3 regions of the Pseudomonas sp. NPDC085632 genome follow, and region 3 is predicted to be linked to each of the others. Evidence: predicted binding sites of a transcription regulator. Region 3 holds the regulator's gene; each other region holds the start of a gene.
The links. The regulator sigma-54, encoded in region 3, starts transcription at its own class of promoters, with help from an activator protein. The targets are predictions, from matches to a motif close to ANTGGCATNNANNTTGCTNT.
Positions count from the first base shown of each region.

Region 1 (9,719 bases), on a different contig from region 3:
CTTTGGACAGGGCAACGGTGCCCTTGCCGGACAGGTTCAGCATCAGCTCGCCACCGGTCTGACTGATCGTCACGCTGTTGACGGTGGCTGGCAGATAAGTCGCCAGGTCCGTCGCGGTGCCGTTGATCGGTGCGTTGGCCTTGAAGGTGTAGGTGCCAACAGGCACGACGGTGCCGGCGGTGTCTTTGCCATCCCAAGTGAAGCTGGCGGCGCCCGCGGCGCGGCTACCCAAGTCGATAGTGCGAACCGTCTTGCCGTCCTTGTCGGTGATGGTCACGGTGCCACCCGCGATGGACGAAGGCACGGTGACCGAACCGGTCAGGCCCTTGGTCGGGTCATCGAGCTGTGCCGTGTTGGTCTGCACGATCACGTTGCGACCGACCAGCGACGACGCTTGCAGCGCTTGCGAGGAGTTGTAGTTGCCAGCAAGGCCACTCACGGTGGAGTTCAGCGTGGTGATGCCTTCCAGACTACTGAACTGTGCCAACTGGGCAACGAATGCACTGTTGTCCTGCGGATCGAGCGGGTTCTGGTTTTTCAGCTGGGTGACCAGCAATTGCAGGAACGCGTCCTTGCCCAAGGCCTGGCCGCCGGTGGAACTGTTAGTGGCCGAAGCAATGCCATCGGCGGTCGAACTGGTCTTTTTCGACGAGTTGGCCAACAGGTCCTTGGTGCTGATGGTGTTGCTGATATCGGAAACACTCATGGCAGTCGCCCCTTATTACTGACCGAGGGTCAGTACCTTCTGCATCATGGTTTTGGCGGTGTTCATCATTTCGGCGTTGGTCTGGAAGGACCGGCTCGCGGAAATCATGTCAGCCATTTCTTCCACCACGTTGACGTTCGGGTAGTAGACGTAGCCTTTGGCGTCGGCCGCCGGATGGTTCGGCTCGTAACGCGCTTCGAGGTTGCTCTGGTCTTCGACCACACCGAGCACCTGTACGCCTTGACCGGCCGCGTCCTGGCTCTGGAACAGCGAATTGCTGCCGCTGTTCTGGCCGCCCTGGAACATGGTGGCGAATACCGGGTGACGGGCGCGATAGGTCTGATCGATGCTCGACGAGACGGTTTCGGCGTTGGCGATGTTCGACGCCACGGTGTTCAGGCGTGTGGTCTGTGCGCTCATGCCGCTGCCGGCAATGTTGAAAACGCTGGACAGGGACATGGGTTACTCTCCGCGCAGGGCTGACACCAGCCCTTTGAATGCGCTGATGAGCAGGGAGAAGCTGGCCTGGAAGCCGACGGCGTTTTCCGCGTAGTTCGACTGTTCCAGTTGGGCGTCCACGGTGTTCTGGTCGATCGACGGCTGCATCGGCGTGCGATACATCAGCGATTCGTCGCCGTTGCCCAGGCCTTCAGCTTCGATGTGACGGCTGTTGGTCATGTTCAGGGCGATGGTGCCGTTCGCATTTTTCTGGGTCTGTGCTTCAAGCACTTTGGAGAAATCCAGATCCCGAGCCTTGTAGTTCGGGGTGTCGGCGTTGGCGATGTTGTTGGCCAGCACTTCGGCACGCTGGGCGCGGAAGCCCAATGCCTTTTCGTGAATGCCGAGCGCTTTATCGAAGCTGATGCTCATGTCGGGAACCTTCAGGTGACCGGTTTTTCGTAACTGAGCTTTAGCAAGCGCCGTGCCAAACCGAAAAACGCCCGTAAACCGGGGCTTTGCCGGGCGTCGGCAAAGCGGCAATGCCAGAAAAGCGGCAACCGGTTTCCGCCGGATGCCGCTTTTCTGCCGCTTGCCGTCCCATCTATATCACCGCCGGACAACTGTGGGAGCGAGCTTGCTCGCGAAGGCGGTGTGTCAGCCGATGCAAATGCTGAATGTGACGGCCTCTTCGCGAGCAAGCTCGCTCCCACAGGGATTTTTGGTGTTAAGGAGAATTTCTTCGGGCATAAAAAAACGGCAGGCCTTTGCGGGCCTGCCGTTTTTTGTATTGCCGCTGCAATCACTTCGCCTGGTAAATGATCCCCGGGCTGCACTGAACCATCTGGTAATGGTCCGGCAAACCGTTCAGCGCTTCGGAAGCGCCAAGGAACAGATAACCGCCTGGCTTCAACGTGCTGTGAATGCGCAACAGGATGTCTTTCTTCACTTCGGCAGAGAAGTAGATCAACACGTTGCGGCAGAACACGATGTCGAACTTGCCCAGCGCGGCATAGCTGTCGAGCAGGTTGAACGAGCGGAATTCCACGCGGTTCTTGATCGGCGCCTTGATCACCCAACGCCCCGGCCCTTTCGGGTCGAAGTAACGCTGCAAGCGATCGGCAGACAAACCGCGACCAATCGCCAGGCTGTCGTACTCGCCCGTCTTGCAGTTGGTCAGCATCAGGCCGGACAGATCCGTGGCAACAATCTGCACACCCATCTTCAACTGGCCGAGGTTGGTCCGCTCGAACTCGTCGATCGACATCGACAGCGAGTACGGTTCCTGCCCCGACGAGCACGCCGCCGACCAGATCCGCAGACGCTGGTTGGGGCTGGCCTTGATCGCTTCAGGCAGCACCTTGTTCTTCAAGACTTCAAACGGATAGGTATCACGAAACCACAGGGTTTCGTTGGTCGTCATGGCATCGACCACCTGCTCGCGCAAACCGCTGCGCGGCTGGGTCTGGATGCGCTGAACCAGCTCACCCAGGGATTTGATGCCTTGCTGCTCCATCAGTTTGTTGAGACGGCTCGAGACCAGGTACTGCTTGTTTTCACCGAGCAAAATGCCACAGGCTTTTTCCAGGAAGACCCGGAACTGTTCGAAATCCAAATTACCCGTAGACAATGATGCCGCCTCTTAAATCGTGTTGACCGCCAGGAGCAAAGCGCTCCTAGCTGATATCTGCTGCTTTGATCCGGTCGACTACCCGGGATGCCAGGTCATCAGGACGGAATTTGGCCAAAAAGTCATCGGCACCGACTTTCTTGACCATCGCCTGATTGAATACCCCCGACAACGAAGTATGCAGGATGATATGAAGCTTTTGCATGCGCGGGTCAGCGCGAATCTCGGCCGTCAAAGTGTATCCGTCCATCTCCGGCATCTCGATGTCGGAGATCATCATCAGAAACTCTTCTTCCGGCTTCTTGCCCTCATCGACCAGCTTGCGCAGGTAATCCAGCGCCTGCTTGCCGTCGTTCAGCGCCACAACTTCGACGCCGATCGTCTGCAGGCAACGCGTCACCTGCTTGCGCGCCACCGACGAGTCATCGACCGTCAAGACACGCAACGACAGTGCCTTGGTCTGGGTCTCGACATCGACCACGCCCACCGAAATCGCTTCCGGTGTCGGCGCAACTTCCGCCAGCACTTTCTCGACGTCGATGATTTCGACTAACTGATTGTCCACCCGAGTCACAGCGGTCAGGTAATGATCGCGACCCGTGCCCTTGGGCGGTGGATGAATCTCTTCCCAGTTCATGTTGACGATGCGCTCCACCGAGCGGACCAGGAAACCCTGGGTCTTGGTGTTGTACTCCGTGATGATCACGAACGGGTTGTTCTTGTCTTTCAACGCTCCGGAACCGGTGGCCATTGCCAGATCAAGGATCGGAATGGTCGCCCCCCGGATATTTGCCACCCCGCACACGACAGGACTGGACTTGGGCATCAACGTCAGCGACGGGCACTGCAACACTTCCCGCACCTTGAACACGTTGATTCCATAGAGCTGCTGGCCGTCGAGACGGAACAACAACAGCTCCAGGCGATTCTGCCCTACCAGTTGCGTGCGCTGGTTTACCGAATCCATTACACCAGCCATGCCCAGACTCCTACACCAACGCCAAGTGTTGTTGCGACGCACATTCATTGCTAAACGGCACGGCGCTTGCTTTTTAACTCGTATGAACGCTCAAACGACATTTTTCCGACACCTGACATCCCGCGCTCGCAAAAGCCTTTGCGCGATGTCAGCCGTCTGCTGCTTTTTCGCTGGCAGCCCTGCCATTGCTGATGCGGTTACCTTGCCTGACATGCTTATCGGCGTCACTCAGGGCTTTCTTGAGTTCACCGTAGAAGACTATCTGGCTACCAGTCAAACGGAAGGCCGCTACGAAATCGAAGTAAACCAGCTCGACCCCCGTATGCGCATGCCTATGTGCGACAAGGAATTGACAGCCACTCTGGAGAGCCCGGCGCGTCCGCTGGGCCGGGTAACGGTCAAGGTTCGCTGTGAAGGCGCCTCGCCCTGGACCGTGTTCGTGCCCGCTCAAGTCCGCCTGTTTCGCGAGATTGTGACGACCACACGCCCACTGAAACGCGCCGGGATTATCGAGCCGCAAGACGTAACCTTGCGAGAGCGCGACGTAAGCACGATCAACCAAGGCTTTCTGACCTCGGTAGACGAAGCGATCGGGCAGAAATTAACCCGACCAACGGTAGCCGATCAGGTCATTACCCTGGTTCATCTGGAACAGGCCGAAGTCATTCGCAAGGGCGATCAAGTGGTCATCACTGCGCGCAGCGGCACGCTCGCCGTGCGCATGCCCGGCGAAGCGCTGGCCAATGGCGGTTTGAAAGAACAGATCCGCGTGAAAAACCTCAACTCGCAACGGGTCATCAAGGCGCAAGTCACCGCGCCCGGCCAAGTGGAAGTCGCGATGTAGAAAACTGGCGCTGACCCCGGCTGTTCCCTAAACTGTGCTGCAGCAGGACACGCGCCGGCGCATGCAAGGCTCATTGTAAATGTGCCTAAAGTTTTCCAGGGGATGGCCGAAAACATGGCAAGCGTCCAAATTCCCAGAGGTTTTTATCATGGTCATCGATTTCAGCCGTTTGAACAGCTCCTCGTCACTTACGGGCAGTACACGTACCAGCAACGCCAAGGAAACCGCCGAAACCGGTACCTCTGCGCCGCTGAATACCCAGGCCGAAACGGCCGGTACCGCAAAAAGCGGGGAATCGGTACACCTCAGCAATGAGGCTCAACAGTTGCAGAAGGTCACTGACAAGCTGCGCGATCAGCCTGCTGTCGACAAAGCCCGAGTGGCCGAGTTGAAAGCCGCGATTGCCGATGGCAGCTATAAAGTCGACAGCAACCGTGTAGCCAGCAAACTGCTCAACTTCGAAGCCCAGCGCTAGGCCTTTGCCAGCGCGAGGCTTTTGGACGCTTAACACCCAAGGCCAGCCATGCACGACACTAATTTATTGCAACTGATCAACGACGACTTTGCTCCAGCTCAACAATTGCTGGCGTTGCTGCAAACCGAATCCCTCGCGTTGCACGGTCGTGACATGCCCCTGCTGGAAGAAATTCTGGCGCACAAACAGGCATTGATCATTCTGCTTGAACAGCATGGCCGCAAACGCAGCGAAATCCTCGCCAGCCTCAACCTGCCGACCGATCGCACAGGTCTTGAGCAACTGGCCAGCCAGTCGAGCATTGGCGAGCAGCTGTTGACGCAAGGCGATGCATTGACCGATCTGATCGCTCAATGCCAGGCCGCCAACGTCAAGAATGGCCAGTCCATTCAGATCCAGCAGGCCGCCACGGCCAATCAGTTGAAGATCCTCACCGGTGGCGAAGCGCCGGCGCTGTATAACGCCAGCGGTACTTTTGCCAAACCTGCCATACCGCGTCCGCTCAGCCAGGCATGAGCCGTTGATGCGCCAGCTCTATCAACCCGCGAAACATGCTGGCAAAATGCTGGCTAGTCGTCATATTTTGTCTGGAGATTGATAAACCGTGTCCAACGCCCTCAGCGCGGATGATGCTCCGCAGCCCCCTAAGGTGCTCACCACGCCACTGGAAATCTCCAGCAACCTGCGCCAGCTGCAAGAAAGCCACGATCCGCTGATCATCACCTTTCATGAGCGCAGCCAGCGCTTCCAGAGCTATCTGATCAAAGTCGACCGCGACAGCGCTTCGATCGCGCTGGACGAGATGATCCCGCGTGATGGCGAACGCTTCCTGCTGGCCGGCGAACCGTTCAGGGTTGAAGGTTTTCACGAAGGTGTGCGCATTGCCTGGGAATGCACCGGCACGCTGAACATCGAAGAGTCCGAAGGTGACCGCTTCTACACCGGCGAGTTGCCGACCGAGGTGGTTTACCACCAGCGCCGCAATGCATTCCGTGCTGCGCTGAAACTGACTGATCTGGTCAGCGTTGAACTGGGCGGCGAAAAGCTCAAGGCGCCGATCAACGGCAAACTGCTGGATATCTCCGCGACCGGCTGCAAGCTGCGTTTCGAAGGCGATATCACCGATCGCCTGCAATTGGGTCAGGTCTATGACCGTTTGATTGCTCCGCCACTGTTCGGCAACCAGCCGACTTCCGTCGAACTGCGCTACCTGCACTTCGAAGAAAAACTCAACATCACCTTCGCCGGCCTGCGCTTCCACAACATCAGTGGTCAGGCTGCGCGTAACGTTGAGCGATTCGTGTATCAGTTGCAACGTGAAGCTCGCCGTTTCGACAAAGACGATATGTGATTCGCAGCGACAATAAAAAGGGCAGTCCCTGGCGGGGCTGCCCTTTTTTATGCGCGGTGGTTTTTGTTCAGTTCACGGTCTGCCGCCGCTGAGATCGGGCGCAGGCTTATCGGTATCCGGTTCGGTTTCTGCCGCAGGCTCAGGCTGCGGATCAGATACAGGCTCTGGATTCGGCGGCGTCTGCACAGGGTCCTGGACCATCTGCTCCTGCACCACCTGCTCATCTACTCGAGGGTCAAGCGCTGCCACCAGCGGCGAACTGGACATGCTGTCGGGCATGGCCACGTGATGCAGCGGCGCATCGTCGACCTGGTGCAGATTGGTCACGGCTTTCGGCCGGATTCGCCACACCAGCACCAGCGCGAAGAAGCTGAAAAACGCATACAGGCTCTGACTGCCGAACAGTTTCATCAGCACACCCGCCAGCAACGGCCCGATGCTCGCGCCAACACCGTAAGTCACCAACAGCATCGCGGTCAGCGACACCCGCCGATCACCCTCGACATGGTCATTGGAGAACGCCACCGCCAGCGGATACAGGCAGAACTGCACCAGTGAGCACAGGAAGCCAACCCCGAACAGCACTTCCAGCGGCACCTGCGGCAGCACCGCCAACGGCAACGCCGCCACCGCCAGGAACCCGGCAAAGCAGCGTATCAGCAGTGCCCGGTCGTAGCGATCGGACAACCAGCCCAACGGCCACTGCACCAGCAAACCGGCAAAAATGCAGCTACCCATGAACAGACCGACCTGCTCGGTCGACAGCCCTTGTTGAGAGGCATACAACGGCGCCAGACCGTAGAACGAACCGATGATCAAGCCGGCACCGAGCACCGTACTCAATGACTGCGGCACGCGCTTGATAAAGAAACGTGGCTCCATCGGCGCCGGATGCAGTGGCGCCGGGTGAATGCGCCGGGTCAACGTCACAGGCACCAGACACAAGGCGAAGCACAAGGCGACCAGCATCAGCAGTTCAAGACCCAAGCCCGGGTGCATGACCAGAATCAGTTGGCCGAGCACCAGGCCCAGATACGAAGCGATCATGTAACCACTGAACACCAGCCCGCGCTGGTTGGCGTCCGCCTGCTCGTTGAGCCAGCTCTCGATCACCATGTACTGGCACATCATGCCCAGACCGACGATGGTCCGCAGCACCAGCCACGCCGGTAGCCAATCGACCAGTCCATGGCCCAACACTGCCGCCCCGACAATCCCGGCACACGCAGAATAAGCGCGGATATGCCCGACCCGGGCAATCAACCGGTGGCCGATCTTGCCGCCCAGCACCAGGCCGAAATAGTTGGCCGCCATCAGCGCACCGACCCAGAGGCCGTCGACGTTGTCAGCGGCCAGACGCAAGGCCAGATAAGTGGATAGCAGGCCCGAGCCGATCAACATCATCAGCGAGGCGAAATACAGCGCTCGAAAGGATTTCCAGATTTGGCGCATCGGCGTTCCGAGCGGCTCCTTGCAGTAAAGACCGGGCTATCAAAACGATAGCCCGGTGGCGACAGTTCGTCAGGCCTGGGCTGCTAGAACACGCCGTTCCCAGGGAGTGATTTCATCAAAGAAGCTGGTCAACTCCATGGTCTTCGAAGCGATGTAGCCTTCGATGAACTCCTGTCCGAACAGTTCCCTCGCCAGTTGGCTACGTTTCAGACGCTCAAGCGCGGCGTGCAAGGTACACGGCAGCGAGAGGTTGTCCGGCACCTCGAACTCGCCCTGAATCGCCTCGCTCGGCTCCAGCTCATGCTCGATACCATGCAAACCAGCAGCCAGACTGGCGGCAATCGCCAGGTACGGATTGGCATCGGCGCCCGGCAAACGGTTTTCCACCCGACGAGCGACCGGCGAACTGGCCGGAATTCGTAGCCCGGCCGCACGGTTGTCGTGGGACCAGCAAGCATTGTTCGGCGATGCGTACGGATGACACAGGCGCTGATAGGAATTCACATTCGGTGCAAACAACGCGGTGAAATCGGCCATGCCTGCCTGCTGACCACCGATGAAGTGGCGGAACATCGCGGTCGGCTCACCGTGCGCGTCACTGAACACATTCTTGCCGCTGTCGATCTCGACGATGCTCTGGTGAATGTGCATCGAACTGCCCGGCGTATGCGCCAGTGGCTTGGCCATGCAGACCACGGTCAGGCCGTGCTTGAGCGCGACTTCCTTGAGCAGGTGCTTGAACAGAAACGTCTGATCGGCCAGCAACAGCGGATCACCGTGCAGCAGATTGATCTCGAACTGGCTGACGCCCATTTCGTGCATGAAGGTATCGCGCGGCAAGCCTAAGGCCGCCATGCATTTATAGACCTCATTGAAAAAAGGCCGCAGACCGTTGTTGGAACTGACACTGAACGCCGACAAGCCGTCTTCGCGACGACCGTCAAGGCCAACCGGTGGACGGAACGGCTGAGTTGGATCGGTGTTCGGCGCGAACACGAAAAATTCCAGTTCAGTGGCTACCACCGGCGCCAGACCGCGCGCGGCATAACGCGCAATGACCGCTTTGAGTTGACCACGGGTCGAGAGGTTGGAGCTTTCACCGGTCAGTTCATCGGCATCGCAAATGGCCAGGGCACGCGGGTCGTCACTCCATGGCAAACGATGGATCTGGGTCGGTTCGGCGACCAGCGCCAAGTCTCCGTCATCGCTGCCATAAAAACGCGCTGCTGGATAACCGCCCATGATGCATTGCAGCAACACGCCACGCGCCAGCTGCAAACGCCGCCCTTCGAGGAAACCCTCGGCGGTCATCACCTTGCCCCGTGGTACGCCATTCAAATCCGGCGTGACACATTCAATCTCATCAATGCCCGTCAATCGCTGCGCGAGTGAACGCTGGCCATCGGTTGTCATGACGCAATCCTTGTTATTGTGCGAGCCGCGAACGGCGACTCGTACAAAATAGGCTCCGGCTGTTCGGAATATCAAGCAGCGTCAAACAAAAATCTGAGTCACGGCAGATAAAGGCTGAACACCCCGCCGCCAAGCGGTCCGCCATTGCCGATTTCGGTGCGGCCTTCAACACCGTTGCGCTGATGCAGCGCCGCGATGCGATTGGCGAAATACAAACCGAGTCCGGTGCTGCCACTGCTGTGGTTGATGCCTTGCACATAATCGGCCTGACGCTCGAGCATCTCGGCCGGGTAACCGTCGCCGTCGTCGTTGATGCTCAGCACCAGTTGCCCGGCCTCGTCGCTGACGGTGATCAGCAGGGATTCGCGGGCGTAACGAATGGCATTGTTGATGCAGTTGCCCAGCACCGAGGCAACCAGCTCTCGGTCGAA
Region 1 covers NZ_JBITSX010000040.1:43,346-53,064, forward strand. The annotation lists gene flgD (flagellar hook assembly protein FlgD) at 1-706, opposite strand, end outside; gene flgC (flagellar basal body rod protein FlgC) at 722-1,165, opposite strand; gene flgB (flagellar basal body rod protein FlgB) at 1,169-1,576, opposite strand; gene cheR (protein-glutamate O-methyltransferase CheR) at 1,947-2,774, opposite strand; gene ACIF4X_RS21685 (chemotaxis protein CheV) at 2,821-3,753, opposite strand; gene flgA (flagellar basal body P-ring formation chaperone FlgA) at 3,836-4,597, shown strand; gene flgM (flagellar biosynthesis anti-sigma factor FlgM) at 4,746-5,072, shown strand; gene ACIF4X_RS21700 (flagella synthesis protein FlgN) at 5,121-5,588, shown strand; gene ACIF4X_RS21705 (flagellar brake protein) at 5,677-6,423, shown strand; gene ACIF4X_RS21710 (MFS transporter) at 6,496-7,875, opposite strand; gene ACIF4X_RS21715 (glutamine synthetase family protein) at 7,945-9,186, opposite strand; gene ACIF4X_RS21720 (sensor histidine kinase) at 9,387-9,719, opposite strand, start outside.
Region 1: the regulator sigma-54 is predicted to act here: its motif matches at 1,617-1,636, upstream of flgB (flagellar basal body rod protein FlgB).

Region 2 (9,719 bases), on a different contig from region 3:
CACATGCTGCATGCCCGGTTGATCCCAGACATGATCTTCAGAGATCCGCTGCAAACTATCGTCGTGCCAGCGATACACCCGGCAATCGCCGACGTGAGCGAGGGTAAAACGCCGACCGCGCATGACCAAAGCACTGACCGTGGTGAGCAATGGCTGGCCACCGCCATTGGCCTGCAACCAGCGATTTTGCGCGAGCAGCAGACGGTCCAGCGCCTGTGCCACGCTCCAGGTTTCCGGCGTGGCGTAGTAATCAAGTGCCAGCGCTTGCAAGGTCGAACGCGCAGCCAGTGCGCCATCGGCGCATTGGCTGACGCCATCGGCGATGGCGAACAGATAACCCTTGCTCGCCGCCAACACCGGAGCGGGCGTCACCAGGCGCAAAGCGTCCTGATTCTCCGCACGCGGGCCGGTGGCGCTGGCTTCGGCAAAACTCAGTTGCAGGGCCATCGACGTTTCAGACCCGCGCCGCCGTCACCGCCGCCGAACCCCAAGTGGTTCTCCAGCGACGCTTGACGCCGTGCAGGCCAAACCATGCCAACACGCCGAGGCTGGCGAACAACCACAGGGCCAGTTGATAGCTGCCGGTGCTTTGTTTGATCGCACCCATGCCGGCGGCCAAGGCAAAGCCGCCGATGCCACCGGCCATGCCGATCAAACCGGTCATGACGCCGATCTCCAGACGAAAACGCTGCGGCACCAGTTGGAAAACCGCGCCGTTGCCTGCGCCTAAACCGAGCATGGTGCAGACGAAAAGCGCCAGCGCGGCGTAGGAACTTGGCAGATTGAAGCCGACGGCAGCGATGCAGACGGCAGCGACGGTGTACATCGCCAGCAAGGTGCGGATGCCACCGAAACGGTCAGCCAGGGCGCCGCCCAACGGCCGCATCAAACTGCCGCCGAACACGCAGGCTGCGGTGTAGTAGCCAGCGGTCACCGGGCTCAGCCCGTATTGATCGTTGAAGTAGCCGGGCAGGGCGCTGGCCAGGCCGATGAAGCCGCCGAAGGTCACGCTGTAGAAAAACATGAACCACCAGCTGTCGCGGTCGCCCAGGGCTTTGAAGTAGTCGGTCATGGCTTTGGCTTTCGGCCGCTCAGGGGCGTTTTTCGCCAGCCAGGCAAACAGCACCAACGTCAGGATCAACGGAATCAACGCGAAGCCGAAAACATTGCTCCAGCCGAACGCAGCGGCCAGCACCGGTGCGAGCAGCGCGGCGAACACAGTGCCGGAGTTGCCCGCACCGGCAATGCCCATGGCTTTGCCTTGATGCTGCGGCGGGTACCACTGCGAAGCCAGCGGCAGGGCGACGGCAAACGAGGCGCCGGCCATGCCGAGGAACAGGCCGAGTATCAGCGCCTGTTCATAACTGTGGATGCCGAGTTTCCAGGCGCCGAACAATGCGCAGATGACGATGACCTGGCCGATCAGCCCGGCGGTTTTCGGCGACAGTCGATCGGCGAGCATGCCCATGATGAAGCGCAGCACCGCGCCCGCGAGGATCGGCGTGGCGACGACGAGACCGCGTTGTTGCGTGGTCAGGTGCAGGTCGGCGGCAATCTGCACCGCCAACGGGCCGAGCAGGTACCAGACCATGAAACTCAGGTCGAAATAGAGGAAGGCCGCGAACAGGGTCGGGGTGTGGCCGGATTTCCAGAAGCTTGAATTCATCGCGCACCTCAGCTGAAAAGAGTCTCGAAAGGAGTCATGCAACAGCAGGTGGGGCGCCGCCACGGCCGCACCACCGGCCCCGGTCTGTGGGGCCAAAACGCAAAAACGCCGCTACCTGATTCGCCGAAGGGGGCGAACGGGGTGAGCGACGTCTTTGTCGTGGGTGGGGCAACCGCCGTTGGTTACCTGAGTGAAATGCTTAGCGAGATTTGTGCCAACAGCCGGAAAATCAAAAGCCCCTCACCCTAACCCTCCCGAAACGTCGGACCGCCCAGAGGGAGAGTGGACTGATTGGGGGATGCTCGCGAAGTACGCCGACCTGTGATTTCTGCTGTGAATCCATAATCGACTCGGTCTTTCAGGTCGATGTTTGACGTCAGACAGCTCGGTCGGTCCCCTCTCCCCCTGGGAGAGGGCTAGGGTGAGGGGCTTTTCAAGCGGTCAGCGCTTTCACCCGAGCAACTCACTCATGGCAATAATCTGCTCCGCCACCTGAATCAGCTTCTGCTGCCGACTCATCGCCTGGCGCCGCATCAGGGTGTAAGCCTCTTCCTCATTACAATCCTTCATCTTCATCAACAACCCCTTGGCCAACTCAATACGCTTGCGCTCAGCCAGTTGCTGATCACGCGCCTGCAACTGCGCGCGCAACGCCTGATCACTCTCGAAACGCGCCATCGCCACATCGAGAATCGGCTGCAAACGCTGTGCGTGAATGCCTTCGACAATGTAGGCACTGACCCCGGACTTGATCGCCTGACGCATCACCCCCGGATCATGTTCGTCGGTAAACATCACAATTGGCCGCGGCTGGTCGCGGCTGACCAGCACCACTTGCTCCATGACATCGCGGCTCGGTGACTCGGTATCGATCAGGATTACGTCCGGGCGCACTGTTTCGACGCGTGCAGGCAGGTCGATGGTCAGGCCGGACTCGTCGATCACCTCGAAACCGGCCTCGGTCAGTGCTGCTTTCAGGCGCCCGACTTTTTTCGCTGTGTCGTTGATCAACAGAATGCGCAACATGTTCGCGGTCTCCTGTCAGCGGCGGGCTAGAAGAGGGGCGTTGTCGCTCAACGCATGCAGTTTGAAGCTGCGCGCGTAAGCGGCCGGGTCGCTGCCGTCCCAGACTTTGCCGTCGAGCAACTGGCTGCTGCGCATGTCGGTGCCCCACGCGGCGACGCCGACAGCGGTGGCGGCATCGCGGTAGACGTCCAGTTGCTGAACCTGGCGGGCGACGGCGAGGTAATCCGGGTCTTCGCGCAGCAAGCCCCAGCGGCGGAACTGGGTCATGAACCACATGCCGTCCGACAGATACGGCAGGTTCACCTCGCCATTGCCGTGAAAACGCAGCGCGTGCGGATCTTGCCAGCGATTGCCGAGACCATCGGCATAATCACCGAGAAAACGCGGTTCGATACACGAAAGCGGCGCGTCCAGATATTCCGGCGCGCTGAGCAACTGCGCGGTGCTGCGACGATTTTCCGGGCTTTCTTCGATGAAGCGGCTGGCTTCAAGGATCGCCATCACCAGCGCCCGTACGGTGTTGGGGTATTGCTCGACAAATTCACGGGTGCAGCCAAGGACTTTTTCCGGGTGATCGGGCCAGATGGTCTGGCTGGTGGCGAGGGTGAAACCGAGATCCTGCTGCACCGCGCTGGCCGCCCACGGTTCCCCGACGCAAAAACCATCAATACGCCCGGCTTGCAGGTGCGCGACCATTTGCGGCGGTGGCACGACCACGCTGTTGACGTCCTGCAGCGGATGAATGCCCTGACTCGCCAGCCAGTAATAAAGCCACATCGCATGCGTGCCGGTGGGGAAGGTCTGCGCGAAGGTCAGTTTTGCGCGGCTTTGGTGCACGTGGCGGTCCAGCGCTTCAGGACTGCTCACGCCGAGTTTTTGCAAGCCATGGGAGAGGTTGAGGCTTTGGCCGTTCTGGTTCAGACCCATCAGCACCGCCATATCGGTCGGGGCGACGCCGCCGATGCCCAGATGCACCGCGTAAATCAGTCCGTACAAACTGTGCGCGGCGTCGAGTTCGCCGCTGACCAGGTTGTCGCGCAGATTCGCCCATGAACTCTGGCGCTTGAGATTCAGGGTCAACCCGTAAGGCTGGGCAAAGCCCTGCGTGGCCGCGACGACGACCGAGGCGCAGTCGCTCAGCGCCATGAAGCCGAGGTTGATCGCGGTCTTTTCCGGGGCATCGCTGCCGTTGACCCAGGCCAGCGGCCCTGCCGAAGATTCATTCATCCAACGCTACCTCGAAAAAAAGCGTCGTCGCGGACTTTGCGCAGGCAAAACCCGGGACGACGCCATTGTCCTTGCCCGCAAGCCGTCATTGGCCTGCAAGCTGATAGCGATGAAAGTGCAAGGCATATGCCAGCGACCTCGATTTGCGCATGCGCCTCGCGCCGCAGGTCGATGCCCGGCTATAATCGCCGCCTCTTTTCGCCGCCCGAGTCATCGCCGCCCATGTACACCCTGGCCCGTCAGCTGTTGTTCAAACTTTCCCCGGAAACCTCACACGATCTGTCGCTGGATCTGATCGGCGCGGGTGGCCGTTTGGGCCTCAACGGCTTGTTGTGCAAGGCGCCGGCGAACGTGCCGGTGACGGTCATGGGCCTCGAGTTTCCGAACCCGGTGGGTCTGGCGGCGGGTCTGGACAAGAACGGCGCGGCCATCGACGGCTTCGCGCAACTGGGTTTTGGTTTTGTCGAAATCGGTACCGTGACCCCGCGTCCGCAGCCGGGCAACCCGAAACCGCGGATTTTCCGTTTGCCGGAAGCCGAGGCGATCATCAACCGCATGGGTTTCAACAACCTCGGTGTCGATAACCTGCTGGCGCGCGTTGCTGCGGCGAAATACAAGGGCGTGCTGGGCATCAACATCGGCAAGAACTTCGACACGCCGGTCGAGCGCGCGGTCGACGACTACCTGATCTGCCTGGACAAGGTCTATGCCCACGCCAGCTACGTGACGGTCAACGTCAGCTCGCCGAACACCCCGGGCCTGCGCAGCCTGCAGTTCGGCGACTCGCTCAAGCAATTGCTCGCGGATCTGGCCACGCGCCGCGCTGAACTGGCGTTGCGTCATGGCAAACATGTGCCGCTGGCGATCAAGATTGCCCCGGACATGACCGATGAAGAAACCGCGCAGGTCGCGCAGGCGCTGATCGAAACCGGCATGGACGCGGTGATCGCGACCAACACCACCCTGAGCCGTGTCGGCGTTGAAGGCATGGAGCATGGCGACGAGGCGGGCGGTTTGTCCGGTGCGCCGGTGCGTGAGAAGAGCACGAATACCGTGAAGGTGCTGGCCGGTGAGTTGGCCGGGCGTTTGCCGATCATTGCTGCTGGTGGCATCACTGAAGGCAAGCATGCGGCCGAGAAGATTCTGGCCGGTGCGAGCCTGGTGCAGATCTATTCGGGCTTCATCTATAAAGGCCCGGCGCTGATTCGTGAGTCGGTAGACGCCATCGCCGCCCTGCGCTGATCCAATTGTGGGAGCGAGCTTGCTCGCGAAAGCGGTGTGCCAGTCTCTGTAGATATTGACTGAATCGACGCTTTCGTCGGAACGCCGCCCGGAGCAAGCTCGCTCCCACAGGTATGTGCGCAGCACAAATAATGTGACAGGCATAAAAAAGGGCTCCTCGAAGGAGCCCCTGGGCCGCAGCCCGCCGTCCGGGAAGGACGTGCATGGTAAGTCGTTACAAATTCAGATTGTCGTGTCGGAATTAATGCCCTGTGTCAGCCGACGGCGTGAAGTTCGTTGAGTCTGTGGATTCCCGCAGTGCCGGTCATACCGTCCCAGTTGTCGCCGCGTCCTTCTCGCCAGCCGTTAATCCAGGCTTGACGTACCGACGGTAGAGTAAATGGGCAAAGCTCACGGGATTTACCACCAACGCCATATTGATATCCGCGCAAAAATGCTCTTTCCAACGGATCACGCTTAAGTCTTCTCATAGGGTGTTTCCCTCACTTGTTGACTGTTTGTGTCGCGTTGACCTCAACTGAGGTCGGGCAGAAAACAACCTGCCATGGTGCGGCTCGCTGCCGGCGTGGCGAGCCAAGGTGTTGACGCCGTTGCGACGTCAACCTGTGCTCAGTTCTAACCAATGAGTCACAGCGATGGAATGACCGTTTTGTCATAAGGACGTAACGAAAAGAGTGCTATAGCGATAAGTAACTGCGTATTTATTGAATGTTTATTGAGCAAACCCCGGTATGATCGGCCCCGCGCTGGATGATGGGCTTAATTCTTTAGTGAGAATGACCCACGTTTGCGCTGGGGTATAAAGCGACGAAGGGTCGCTTTAAGTCTTTTTGTTGCACCAACTTTTTTATCTGTCCCGGCATCTAAGCTCTTTTAACCCGAGCAGCGGGGATGGAACGGCACACCTTCGTGCCACGCGGGCGTTCTTTTAGAAAAGCGCCTGATTGAAAACCGGATCGGCAATGCGTTGCCGATTCACTAGCCAAAGGCTCTGGAAATACCATGTCCGACCGTTTCGAACTCTTCCTCACTTGCCCTAAAGGCCTTGAAGGCCTGCTCATCGAGGAAGCCGTCGGGCTTGGCCTTGAAGAAGCACGCGAACACACTTCCGCCGTGCGTGGCATGGCGACCATGGAAACCGCTTATCGCCTGTGCCTCTGGTCGCGTCTGGCCAACCGGGTGCTGCTGGTGCTCAAGCGCTTCCCGATGAAGGACGCCGAAGACCTGTACCACGGCGTGCTCGACATCGACTGGCAGGATCACATGCTCAGCGACGGCACCCTTGCCGTTGAATTCAGTGGTCATGGCTCAGGCATCGACAACACCCACTTCGGCGCCTTGAAAGTCAAAGACGCCATCGTCGACAAACTGCGCACCCCACAGGGCGACCGCCCATCGATCGACAAGCTCAACCCGGACCTGCGCATTCACCTGCGCCTGGATCGCGGCGAGGCGATTCTCTCCCTCGATCTCTCCGGCCACAGCCTGCACCAGCGCGGCTATCGCTTGCAGCAGGGCGCGGCACCGCTGAAGGAAAACCTTGCGGCAGCGATCCTGATCCGTTCCGGCTGGCCGCGCATTGCCGCCGAAGGCGGCGCGCTGGCTGACCCGATGTGCGGTGTCGGCACTTTCCTCGTCGAGGCCGGCATGATTGCTGCCGACATGGCGCCAAACCTGCGCCGTGAGCAGTGGGGTTTTACCGCGTGGCTCGGTCACGTGCCGGCGCTGTGGAAAAAACTCCATGAAGAAGCCGTTGAACGTGCCGCCGCCGGTCTGGCCAAGCCACCGCTGTGGATTCGCGGTTATGAAGCTGACCCTCGTCTGATTCAGCCGGGCCGCAACAACGTTGAACGTGCCGGCCTGAGCGAGTGGATCAAGATCTACCAGGGCGAAGTCGCGACCTTCGAGCCGCGCCCGGACCAGAACCAGAAAGGTCTGGTGATCTGCAACCCACCGTACGGCGAGCGTCTCGGTGACGAAGCCAGCCTGTTGTACCTCTACCAGAACCTCGGCGAACGTCTGCGTCAGGCCTGCCTGAACTGGGAAGCGGCGGTGTTCACCGGCGCGCCGGATCTGGGCAAGCGCATGGGTATTCGCAGCCACAAACAGTATTCGTTCTGGAACGGCGCGTTGCCGTGCAAGCTGCTGTTGATCAAAGTACTGCCGGATCAGTTCGTCACCGGTGAGCGTCGTACCCCGGAACAACGTCAGGCCGAGCGCGAGCAAGCGGCTTACGACCAGACCCCGGACGAGCCGCAAGAGCGCAAGTTCAACAAGAACGGCAACCCGATCAAACCGACCCCGGCCCCGGCGCCAGTGATCGAGCAGCCGCGCTTGAGCGAAGGCGGGCAGATGTTTGCGAACCGTCTGCAGAAGAACCTCAAGGCGATGGGCAAGTGGGTCAAGCGCGAAGGCATCGATTGCTACCGTGTCTACGATGCCGACATGCCTGAGTACGCGATGGCCATCGACCTGTACCACGATTGGGTGCACGTTCAGGAATACGCCGCGCCAAAATCCATCGACCCGGAAAAAGCCTCGGCACGCATGTTTGATGCGCTGGCAGCCATTCCGCAGGCGCTGAACGTCGACAAGAGCCGCGTGGTGGTCAAACGCCGCGAGCGCCAGAGCGGCACCAAGCAGTACGAGCGTCAGGCTGCTCAAGGCAAGTTCAATGAAGTCAGCGAGGGCGGCGTGAAGTTGCTGGTCAACCTCACCGATTACCTCGACACCGGCCTGTTCCTCGATCACCGGCCAATGCGCATGCGCATCCAGAAAGAGGCCGCCGGCAAGCGCTTCCTCAATCTGTATTGCTACACCGCGACCGCCAGCGTGCACGCGGCCAAGGGCGGCGCGCGCAGCACCACCAGCGTCGACCTGTCGAAAACCTACCTCGACTGGGCGCGCCGCAACCTGTCGCTGAACGGCTTCTCGGACAAGAACCGTCTGGAGCAGGGCGATGTGATGGTGTGGCTGGAAAGCAGCCGTGACGAATACGACCTGATCTTCATCGATCCGCCGACCTTCTCCAACTCCAAGCGCATGGAAGGCATCTTCGACGTGCAGCGTGATCAGGTGCAGTTGATCGACCTGGCCATGGCGCGTCTGGCACCCGGTGGCGTGCTGTATTTCTCCAACAACTTCCGCAAGTTCCAGTTGGAGGAAAACCTCGCCGAGCGTTACGCGGTCGAGGAAATCAGCGCGCAGACCATCGATCCGGACTTTGCCCGTAACACCAAGATTCACCGCGCCTGGAAAATCACGGCTCGTTGACGCTTTGCGATATTGGATCCACAGAGCCTTGATTTTTAAAGGCTCCGTGGATCCTCCCGCGCTAGCTAAATTAGTGGCTAATAGCTATAACTCACACACGGTCAATGGGGTTTTCCCGTAAATGCTGGCGTAGTGAGTTGTCCTTATGTCGTTGCACCCCGTGCGCCCAAAGATTCTGGGTTTCATCAGCGAAGACGTCTCGGCCTGGCTGGTCGCGGTGCTGGTATTGCTCGCCGGCGGGATTCTCACGGGGCTGCTCGCCTGGGCCACCCTCAATCAGTTTCAGCAACAAACCCGCCAGCGTTTTCAGCTGCTGGCCAACGAACGTTACAGCCGCATCGAAGAACGCTTTCAGGATCAGGAGCAGCGCCTCGACGGCCTGCGCCGCTTCTTCGCCAACTCCGAATCGGTGTCCCGCACCGAATTCGACGGTTACACCCAACCCTTACTAATGCGTACTCAGGCCTATTCGTTTGCCCTCAAAGTCAGCGGTGCCGAGCGCGATGCGTTCGAGCAACGGGTGCGTGACGAAGGCCTGAGTAACTTCACCCTCCGTGAATTGAACGCACAGGGCGAGCTGCAACTGGCGGGTGTACGCGATCAATACGTGCCGGTGCTCTACAGTCAGACGCAAAGTCGGCTTGGCTCACCGTTGGGTTATGACTTGCTGGCGCAACCCTTGCGTCGTGACACCCTGCAACGCGCCGACAAGCTTGGCGGGCTGGCGGTGTCGCAACCGATGCATCTGGTCAGCATCGAGCCGTCCTATGCGCGCGGTGTGCTGCTGGTGGCGCCAGTGAGCCGCAATGGCGAGCGGCAGTCGTTTGGCTACGTGATGGCGGTGATCAGCATGCGCCAGTTACTGGCCGACGGTTTACCGGACGCATTCCATGACTACCTGTCGGTGCGCATTCTCGACATGTCGACCAATGATCAGCATGAAGTGTTGTTCGAGTCGACCAACGAGGCGGCGCCGAGTGACCTGACCGCCACGCGTCTGGTGCGCATGGCCGATCACGATTATCAGGTCGATATTCTGCCGAGCGACGCGTTCGTCCAGGCCAATCACTCGTCGGTCGGCAGCGTAATCATTCTGGGTGGCTTGCTCAGTCTGCTGCTCAGCGCCTTGCTCTACGTGTTGGTCAGTCAGCGTCAGCGCGCCTTGCGCATGGTCGAGTTGCGCACGCAGGAGTTGCATGCCAGCGAACAGGAGCTGCGCGGTACCCACGGTCAGTTGCGTGGTGTGCTCAACGCGGCGACGCAGGTGGCGATCATCGCCACCGAT
Region 2 covers NZ_JBITSX010000030.1:47,861-57,579, reverse strand. The annotation lists gene ACIF4X_RS18845 (protein kinase) at 1-447, opposite strand, end outside; gene ACIF4X_RS18840 (nitrate/nitrite transporter) at 455-1,666, opposite strand; gene ACIF4X_RS18835 (ANTAR domain-containing response regulator) at 2,117-2,692, opposite strand; gene ACIF4X_RS18830 (CmpA/NrtA family ABC transporter substrate-binding protein) at 2,708-3,919, opposite strand; gene ACIF4X_RS18825 (quinone-dependent dihydroorotate dehydrogenase) at 4,142-5,161, shown strand; gene rmf (ribosome modulation factor) at 5,416-5,631, opposite strand; gene rlmKL (bifunctional 23S rRNA (guanine(2069)-N(7))-methyltransferase RlmK/23S rRNA (guanine(2445)-N(2))-methyltransferase RlmL) at 6,164-8,434, shown strand; gene ACIF4X_RS18810 (diguanylate cyclase) at 8,580-9,719, shown strand, end outside.
Region 2: the regulator sigma-54 is predicted to act here: its motif matches at 4,034-4,053, upstream of ACIF4X_RS18830 (CmpA/NrtA family ABC transporter substrate-binding protein).

Region 3 (9,719 bases):
ATCGGAGCATCAAGGTGCATCAGCGCACTGATTGGCGCTTCGCAGCCCTTGAGGCGGCAATGAGGAATGGCGATGCCGTTACCAAAACCGGTAGAACCGAGTTTTTCACGGGCAATCAGCGCCTCGAAGACATCTTGCATCTCCAGAGCCGGCACTTCGCGGGCGATCAGGTTGGCAATTTGTTCGAGGGCTTTCTTTTTACTGCCGCCCGGCACGTTCACGAGGGAACGGCCGGGGGTCAGGATACTTTCAAGTCGGATCATGGGTTAGGGATGTTAACGACCGGTTGCGCCCTGGAGGAGGCTCTGGGTCTTTTCCTTATGCTTTTTGAGTTGGCGATCCAGCTTGTCGGTGAGTGAGTCGATCGCAGCATACATATCAGTATCTTCTGCGTTGGCGACCACTTCGCTGCCGGGTATATGCAAGGTGGCTTCGATTTTCTGCTTCAGCTTTTCGACGCACATCGTGACTTGCACGTTGGTGATCTTGTCGAAATGTCGCTCCAGTCGTTGGAGTTTTTCCTCGATGTAGGAACGCAGAGGTTGGGTCACTTCCAGTTGGTGTCCACTGATGTTGACTTGCATACAGCTTCTCCTTCGTTGCCAGTGCATAAAGCGGCAGGCTGGATAGCCTGCCACTGGAACGCTGTAACGTGGCTTACATCAACCGCTTGCGTTCGCTCGAAGGCGCGATTCCGAGGGATTCGCGGTACTTGGCGACGGTGCGGCGAGCCACCTGAATGCCTTGTGCCTCCAGTAAACCAGCGATCTTGCTGTCACTCAACGGCTTTTTCTGATTTTCCGCGGCAACCAGTTTTTTGATGATCGCACGGATCGCCGTGGACGAGCATTCGCCGCCTTCGGAGGTGCTGACGTGGCTGGAGAAAAAGTATTTCAGTTCATAAATACCGCGCGGGGTATGCATGAATTTCTGCGTGGTCACCCGCGAAATCGTTGACTCATGCATGCCAACCGCTTCGGCGATGTCATGCAGAACCAGCGGCTTCATCGCTTCGTCGCCGTACTCCAGGAAACCGCGTTGATGCTCGACGATCTGGGTGGCAACTTTCATCAGGGTTTCGTTGCGGCTCTGCAGGCTCTTGATGAACCAGCGGGCTTCCTGCAACTGATTGCGCATGAAGGTGTTGTCGGCACTGGTGTCGGCACGACGGACGAAACCGGCGTACTGGGCGTTGACGCGCAGGCGTGGCACCGATTCCTGATTGAGCTCGACTAGCCAGCGTTCGTTGTCCTTGCGCACGATGACGTCAGGGACGACGTATTCGGCTTCGGCTGATTCGATCTGCGAACCCGGGCGCGGATTGAGGCTTTGCACCAGCTCGATGACCTGACGCAGCTCGTCTTCCTTGAGCTTCATCCGGCGCATCAACTGGCTGTAGTCGCGGCTGCCGAGCAGGTCAATGTAGTCGGTGACCAGGCGTTTCGCTTCCGCCAGCCACGGGGTCTTGGCAGGTAACTGGCGCAACTGCAGCAGCAGGCACTCGCCGAGGTTGCGGGCGCCGATACCGGCGGGTTCAAATTGTTGAATGCGGTGCAGGACGGCTTCGATTTCGTCCAGTTCGATGTCCAGTTCCGGATCGAACGCCTCAAGGATCTCTTCGAGGGTTTCATCCAGGTAGCCCTGATTGTTGATGCAATCGATCAGGGTGACGGCGATCAGGCGATCGGTGTCGGACATCGGTGCAAGGTTCAATTGCCACAGCAGGTGGCTTTGCAGGCTCTCGCCGACGGACGTGCGTGTGGTGAAGTCCCACTCGTCATCGTCGCTGCTCGGCAGGCTGCTGGCACTGGTCTGGTAGACGTCTTCCCAGGCGGTGTCGACCGGAAGCTCGTTGGGGATGCGCTCGTTCCATTCGCCCTCCTCGAGGTTGTCCACCGTCGGGGCAGTTTCCTGGTAGGACGGTTCCTGGATTTCGGTGGGGGGCTTCTGTTCGGCGTTGTCGGCCATGGGGTCGGAATTGTCGAAGTCGTCGCCTTCTTCCTGGCGTTCGAGCATCGGATTTGATTCCAGAGCCTCCTGGATTTCCTGTTGCAGATCCAGGGTCGACAATTGGAGCAGACGGATGGCCTGTTGCAGCTGCGGTGTCATCGTCAGCTGCTGGCCCATTCTCAAGACTAGCGATGGTTTCATGGCAGGGGCTTAACACCTTATTCGCCGGCGCTATGCGCCATCCACTACAGGGCGCCGAAGCGCCAAACTTAAGCAAATTATATGCCTGAAACTGAAGTGTTTGCCTAGAGCGCTGTAACAATTAAAGCGTATTAAATTCTGCTTGAATCGATACAGCGCCCGGGCGGCGCACCGGGCACTGTTGCGCTTACAGGCGGAACTCGTGGCCCAGATACACTTCCTTGACCAGATCGTTGGCCAGGATGGTTTCTGCATCGCCCTCGGCAATCAACTGACCGTCGTTGACGATGTAAGCGGTTTCGCAGATGTCCAGCGTCTCACGGACGTTGTGGTCGGTGATCAGTACACCAATGCCCTTGGCCTTGAGGTGGTGGATGATCTGCTTGATGTCGCCGACGGAAATTGGGTCGACACCGGCGAACGGTTCGTCGAGCAGGATGAATTTCGGTGCCGTTGCCAGCGCGCGAGCGATCTCCACACGGCGGCGTTCACCACCGGACAGGCTCATGCCGAGATTGTCGCGGATGTGGGTGATGTGGAATTCCTGCAGCAGGCTTTCCAGCTCTTTGCGGCGACCGGCCTTGTCGAGTTCCTGACGGGTCTCGAGGATGGCCATGATGTTGTCGGCCACCGACAGTTTGCGGAAGATCGACGCTTCTTGCGGCAGATAGCCGATACCGGCCTTTGCACGACCGTGCATCGGCTGATGGCTGACGTCCAGATCATCAATCAGTACGCGGCCCTGATCGGCCTGTACCAGGCCAACGATCATGTAAAAGCAGGTGGTCTTGCCGGCACCGTTCGGGCCGAGCAGGCCGACGATCTGGCCGCTGTCGATCGACAGACTGACGTCACGCACAACCTGGCGGCTTTTATAGGCCTTGGCCAGGTGCTGAGCTTTCAGAGTTGCCATTACTGGGTTTTCTCGTCGGTTTTCTTCTTCGGCTGGATCACCATGTCGATGCGCGGACGCGCTTCGGTGACCTTGCTGCCGGTAGCGCGACCGGCGCTGGCCAGTTTCTTCACGGTGTCATAGACGATTTTCTCGCCCTGAGTCGTGTTGTTGTCCTTGTCGACAACCTTGGCCTTGTCGATCAGCACGACGCGGTTTTGCGCAGCGTGGTACTGGATCGTCACGCCCCAGCCCTGTACAGGCTTGGCGTCACCTTGGGTTTGCAGTTGTTCGAAGTAGGCAAGGTTGCCCACCGACGTCACCACGTCGATATCGCCGGCCGGGGTGCGGGTGATGGTCACGGTATTACCGGTCACCTTCATCGAACCCTGAGTGATGATGACATCACCCTTATAAGTGGCGATGCCGTTCTTGTCGTCCAGTTGGGCGTCGTCGGCCTGAATGCGGATAGGTTGCTGCTGATCGTTCGGCAGAGCCCAGGCGCTCACGCTTCCCAGTGCTGCGCCCAGACTGAGCAAAATAGGGAGGGTTTTAACGAGCCTCATACTGTCCTCTTACGTTCGATAGCAGGTGTATCCTGCTTTCCTTCAGGTACGCTTTCATTCCAACGCCAGTCGATACACCGCCAGCGCCGTCGATTCTAACGGGTTGCTCGGTCTGCGCATATTGCTCCTGCGGGAACACTGTCATGCGCGTGGAAGTAACCAGCAGGTCGCGGTTCTGTTCATCGGTGCGCTTGATGCGTACCGAGTCGATCAATTCCACTTGGGTGCCGCCCGAATTCACTTCACCGCGCTCACTGGTCACATGCCACGGAAACTCGGTTCCGCGATACATGTTCAGGTCGGGTTTGGTGACCAGTGTGATATCGGTTGCCTTGACGTGCTCGGCCTTGTCGGAGGTCATTTCATACTGCACTTTGCCGTCCGGCAGATATTGCAGGGTATGCGTGTTGGTTGCATACCAGTCGATAGGCGTTTCGACCGACGTCACTGGTGGCTTGTCGAGGAAGCGTTCCGGGCTGATGTTCCAGTAGCCCACCGCGGCGAATATCGCCGCGATGCAGCCGAACAGCAGGAAGTTGCGAAATTTTTTGCTGAACATGGTTTGGCTCACAGGTACGCGGCGTTGGCCGCATCGAGGCGGCCCTGGGCGCGCAGGATCAATTCGCAGAATTCGCGGGCGGCACCTTCGCCACCACGGGCTCGGGTGACGCCATGGGCGTGTTCGCGGACGAAATCGGCGGCGTTGGCTACGGCCATGCCCAGGCCAACACGGCGAATCACCGGCAGGTCGGGCAGATCGTCACCGAGGTACGCGACTTCTTCATAGCTTAGGCTCAGTTGCTCAAGCAGGCCGTCGAGAACGACCAATTTGTCTTCGCGGCCCTGAAACAGGTGGGGAATTCCCAGGTTTTTCGCTCGGCGCTCGACCACTGGGGTCTTGCGGCCGCTGATGATAGCGGTCTGCACGCCGGCGTTCATCAGCATTTTGATGCCTTGACCGTCGAGGGTGTTGAAGGTCTTGAACTCGCTGCCGTCTTCAAGGAAGTACAGGCGACCGTCGGTGAGGACGCCGTCGACGTCGAAAACCGCCAGTTTGATCCCTTTGCCGCGTTGCAGCAGATCGTTGCTCATTACATGACTCCTGCGCGTAGCAGATCGGAGAGGTTGAAGGCGCCGACCGGGCGGTCCTCCTCGTCTACGACTACCAATGCGTTGATTCGGTGGTCTTCCATGATTTTCAGGGCTTCGGCGGCCAGCATTTCCGGGCGGGCAGTCTTGCCGTGAGCGGTCATGACCTGGTCGATGGTGGCGCTGCGGATGTCGATGCTGCGATCCAGCGTGCGGCGCAAGTCGCCGTCAGTGAAGATTCCGGCCAGTTTACCGTCAGTTTCAAGGATGACGGTCATGCCCAGACCTTTACGGGTCATTTCCATCAGTGCGTCCTTGAGCAGCGTGCCGCGCTGTACTTGCGGCAATTCCTGCCCGGCGTGCATGACGTTTTCCACTTTCAGCAACAGGCGACGACCGAGCGCGCCGCCCGGGTGGGAGAAGGCGAAGTCTTCGGCGGTGAAACCGCGCGCTTCCAGCAGCGCGACGGCCAGCGCATCGCCCATGACCAGTGCCGCTGTCGTCGATGAGGTCGGGGCCAGGTTCAGCGGGCAGGCTTCGTGTTCGACGTGAACGTTGAGATTGACTTCGGCTGCCTTGGCCAGCGGCGATTGCGGGTTGCCGGTGACGCTGATCAGCTGGATGCCCAGACGTTTGATCAGCGGCAGCAAGGTCACGATTTCATTGGTCGAGCCGGAGTTCGACAGGGCCAGGATCACGTCATCGCGAGTGATCATCCCCATGTCGCCATGGCTGGCTTCGGCCGGGTGGACAAAAAAGGCCGGGGTGCCGGTGCTGGCCAGGGTCGCGGCGATCTTGTTGCCGATATGCCCGGATTTGCCCATGCCGACCACGACTACACGGCCCTTGCTGGCCAGAATCATCTCGCAAGCGCGTACGAAATCGGCGTCGATATGGGGCAACAAGCCTTGTACGGCTTCCACTTCGAGTTGGATGGTGCGTTGTGCCGATTGAATCAGGTCGCTGGATTGGCTCATGTCAGAAATCGTATAGCCCGATGAAAAGGCGGCGATTATAGCGGTTATGTTGCAAAGCCTCACGCAAGTTCGTCGTGCTTTGTCATTCCTCGTTACCAAAACCCGGCAAAAGAGCCTGCGCACCTGTCATATCGCCGAACTCAGGCAGGTACAAGCCTTGGGCGCTTAGCCTTTGCAGTGATATAGTTCGCCGCCAGTTCGGCCTGCCCGGGATGTACGTGCTTTTTAAGTAAAGACAGGCGTCCGAGTGAGAGGCTGCATCGCAAGGAGTTTAGATGAGTGCCGATAACGCCTACGCGGTCGAGCTGAAGGGAGTCTCCTTCAAGCGCGGTGCGCGCAGCATTTTCAATAACGTCGATATTCGCATCCCGCGCGGCAAGGTCACCGGCATCATGGGACCTTCCGGGTGTGGCAAGACGACGCTGCTGCGGTTGATGGGCGCACAATTGCGCCCTGCCAGCGGCGAAGTCTGGGTCAACGGCCAGAATTTGCCTGCGCTTTCGCGCAGCGATCTGTTCGACGCGCGAAAGCACATGGGTGTGCTGTTTCAAAGCGGCGCGCTGTTCACCGATCTCGATGTGTTCGAGAACGTGGCTTTCCCTCTGCGTGTTCATACCGATTTGCCGGAAGAAATGATCCGCGACATCGTCCTGCTCAAATTGCAGGCGGTCGGTCTGCGCGGTGCCATCGAATTGATGCCGGATGAGCTGTCCGGTGGCATGAAGCGCCGTGTCGCACTGGCGCGGGCGATTGCGCTCGATCCGCAGATCCTCATGTACGACGAACCGTTCGTCGGGCAGGACCCGATCGCCATGGGCGTGCTGGTCCGTCTGATACGTCTGCTCAACGATGCGCTGGGGATCACCAGTATCGTGGTGTCCCACGATCTGGCTGAAACCGCGAGCATTGCCGACTACATCTATGTCGTCGGTGATGGTCAGGTGCTGGGGCAGGGGACGCCGGACGAGCTGATGAACTCGGACGAGCCGCGTATCCGTCAGTTCATGACCGGCAATCCCGATGGCCCGGTGCCGTACCATTTTCCAGCGACGGATTACCGCGCAGATCTTCTGGGGAAGCGCTGATGCGCAGAATTTCATTAATAGAACGCGTGCGCCGGTTCGGCGAGGCGGCGATCGACGCCGTCGCGGTGTTCGGCCGTGCGACGCTGTTCCTGTTTCATGCCTTGCTGGGTCGTGGCGGAATCAGCGGCGGTTTCAGCCTGCTGGTCAAGCAGCTGCATTCGGTTGGCGTGATGTCGCTGGTGATCATCGTCGTTTCCGGGATCTTCATCGGCATGGTGCTGGCGCTGCAGGGCTTCAGTATTCTGTCGAGCTACGGTTCGGAACAGGCCGTGGGGCAGATGGTTGCGCTGACCCTGTTGCGTGAGCTCGGCCCGGTGGTGACAGCGCTGTTGTTCGCCGGTCGTGCCGGTTCGGCGTTGACCGCAGAGATCGGCAACATGAAGTCCACCGAGCAGCTTTCCAGTCTGGAAATGATCGGCGTCGATCCGCTCAAGTACATCATTGCCCCACGCCTGTGGGCCGGCTTCATTTCCCTGCCGGTGCTGGCGATGATTTTCAGCGTGGTAGGCATCTGGGGCGGTTCGTGGGTGGCTGTCGACTGGCTGGGTGTGTATGAAGGCTCTTATTGGGCAAACATGCAGAACAGCGTGAATTTCACCAGTGACGTGCTCAATGGCGTGATCAAAAGTATTGTTTTTGCCTTTGTAGTGACCTGGATCGCCGTATTCCAAGGCTACGACTGTGAGCCCACTTCCGAGGGGATCAGCCGTGCCACTACCAAGACCGTGGTGTTTGCCTCGCTGGCAGTCCTCGGCCTGGACTTTATTCTGACCGCTTTGATGTTTGGAGATTTCTGATGCAAAACCGCACCCTGGAAATCGGTGTCGGCCTGTTCCTGCTGGCAGGGATCCTGGCTTTGTTGCTGCTTGCTTTGCGGGTCAGTGGTCTGTCTCCGACGTCGACCACCGACACCTATAAACTGTATGCCTACTTTGACAATATCGCCGGTTTGACGGTCAGAGCCAAAGTGACCATGGCCGGTGTGACCATCGGCAAGGTCACGGCGATCGATCTCGATCGCGACAGCTTCACCGGTCGGGTCACCCTGCAAGTGGATAAAAAGGTCGACAACCTGCCGACCGACTCCACAGCGTCTATCCTGACCGCTGGTCTGCTGGGCGAGAAGTACATCGGTATCAGCGTCGGCGGGGAAGACAAACCGCTGAAGGATGGTGGAACCATTCACGACACGCAGTCGTCACTGGTACTGGAAGACCTGATCGGTAAATTCCTGCTCAATACCGTTAGCAAAGACGCCAAATGAGGAGCTTTTGAATGATCTCTATCTTGCGACGCAGCCTGTTGGTGCTGTTGGCGGCCTTGCCGTTGATGGGTAACGCCGTGGCTGCTGCGACTTCAGCACATGATCTGGTGCAGGACACAACCACCCGGTTGCTGGCTGACCTGGCTGCGAACAAAGAAAAATACAAGCAGGATCCGACTGATTTCTACGTGGCGCTCAACAGCATTGTCGGGCCGGTAGTGGATGCTGAAGGCATTTCCAAAAGCATCATGACGGTCAAGTATTCGCGCAAGGCCACGCCGGCGCAGATGCAGACCTTCCAGGAAAACTTCAAGAAAGGCTTGTTTCAGTTCTACGGTAATGCCTTGCTGGAGTACAACAATCAGGGCATCACCGTTGATCCGGCCAAGGACGAGTCGGGCGATCGCACCAGCGTCAACATGACCGTCAAGGGCAGCAACGGCGCGATCTATCCTGTGCAGTACACGCTGGAGAAGATCAACGACGAGTGGAAACTGCGCAACGTGATCATCAATGGCATCAACATCGGCAAGCTGTTCCGTGATCAGTTCGCCGACGCCATGCAGCGTAATGGCAACGATCTGGACAAGACCATCAATGGTTGGGCCGGTGAAGTGGCCAAGGCCAAGGAAGCCACCGAAAAGAATCCAGCACAATGAGTGAGGCCGCAGTTCGTATGAGTGATGTCGACGAGCTCTTGCTCAGCGGAGTTCTGGACTATCGCACCGGTGCGGACCTGCGCAAGGAAGGCCAGACGCTGATAAGGTCCAGCAAGGCGTCTTCGCTGGTGATCGACTGCTCGGCGGTGAAAAAGTCCAGCAGCGTCGGTTTGTCGTTGCTGCTGTGCTTCATGCGGGATGCGCAAGCGGCCGGCAAGGCCGTGAGCATCCGTGCGATGCCCGAAGATATGCGCGAAATCGCTCAGGTCAGTGAACTGACCGAACTGTTGGCGCACCCCTGAACCCACATCTATAAAGAAGCCCCCCGTCAGAGTCCTGCCATGCGGGGTTCGCAGGCGCGGGGCTTTTTTGTATGATGTCCGACCCGTGCGCACAGGGCGCCGATTGAGGTTGAGCATGCAGGCCGTAGAAGTGAAGAGCTTCCTTGAAGGAAAGCTGCCCGGAACGTTGGTAGAAGTTGAGGGCGAAGGCTGCAATTTCCAGCTGAACGTGATTAGCGATGAACTGGCGGCGTTGAGCCCGGTGAAGCGTCAGCAGCAGATCTATGCCCATTTGAACCCATGGATCACCGATGGCAGCATCCATGCGGTCACTATGAAATTTTTCAGCAGCGCGGCCTGGGCCGAGCGCACCTGAGCCTAAGGGCGTCGAGATTCTTATGGATAAATTGATTATTACCGGTGGCGCTCGTCTTGATGGCGAGATCCGCATTTCCGGCGCAAAAAACTCCGCCCTGCCGATCCTGGCCGCTACCCTGCTGTGCGATGGCCCGGTGACCGTTGGTAACCTGCCGCACCTGCACGACATCACCACCATGATCGAGCTGTTCGGTCGCATGGGCATTGAGCCGGTGATCGACGAGAAACTCAGTGTCGAAATCGACCCGCGCACCATCAAGACCCTGATCGCGCCGTACGAACTGGTGAAAACCATGCGTGCCTCGATCCTGGTACTGGGTCCGATGGTTGCCCGTTTCGGTGAAGCCGAAGTTGCACTGCCTGGCGGTTGCGCGATC
Region 3 covers NZ_JBITSX010000059.1:9,679-19,397, reverse strand. The annotation lists gene ptsN (PTS IIA-like nitrogen regulatory protein PtsN) at 1-263, opposite strand, end outside; gene hpf (ribosome hibernation-promoting factor, HPF/YfiA family) at 276-584, opposite strand; gene ACIF4X_RS26120 (RNA polymerase factor sigma-54) at 658-2,151, opposite strand; gene lptB (LPS export ABC transporter ATP-binding protein) at 2,339-3,064, opposite strand; gene lptA (lipopolysaccharide transport periplasmic protein LptA) at 3,064-3,609, opposite strand; gene lptC (LPS export ABC transporter periplasmic protein LptC) at 3,596-4,168, opposite strand; gene ACIF4X_RS26100 (KdsC family phosphatase) at 4,177-4,701, opposite strand; gene ACIF4X_RS26095 (KpsF/GutQ family sugar-phosphate isomerase) at 4,701-5,675, opposite strand; gene ACIF4X_RS26090 (ATP-binding cassette domain-containing protein) at 5,951-6,760, shown strand; gene mlaE (lipid asymmetry maintenance ABC transporter permease subunit MlaE) at 6,760-7,557, shown strand; gene mlaD (outer membrane lipid asymmetry maintenance protein MlaD) at 7,557-8,024, shown strand; gene ACIF4X_RS26075 (phospholipid-binding protein MlaC) at 8,036-8,683, shown strand; gene ACIF4X_RS26070 (lipid asymmetry maintenance protein MlaB) at 8,680-8,985, shown strand; gene ACIF4X_RS26065 (BolA family protein) at 9,101-9,340, shown strand; gene murA (UDP-N-acetylglucosamine 1-carboxyvinyltransferase) at 9,363-9,719, shown strand, end outside.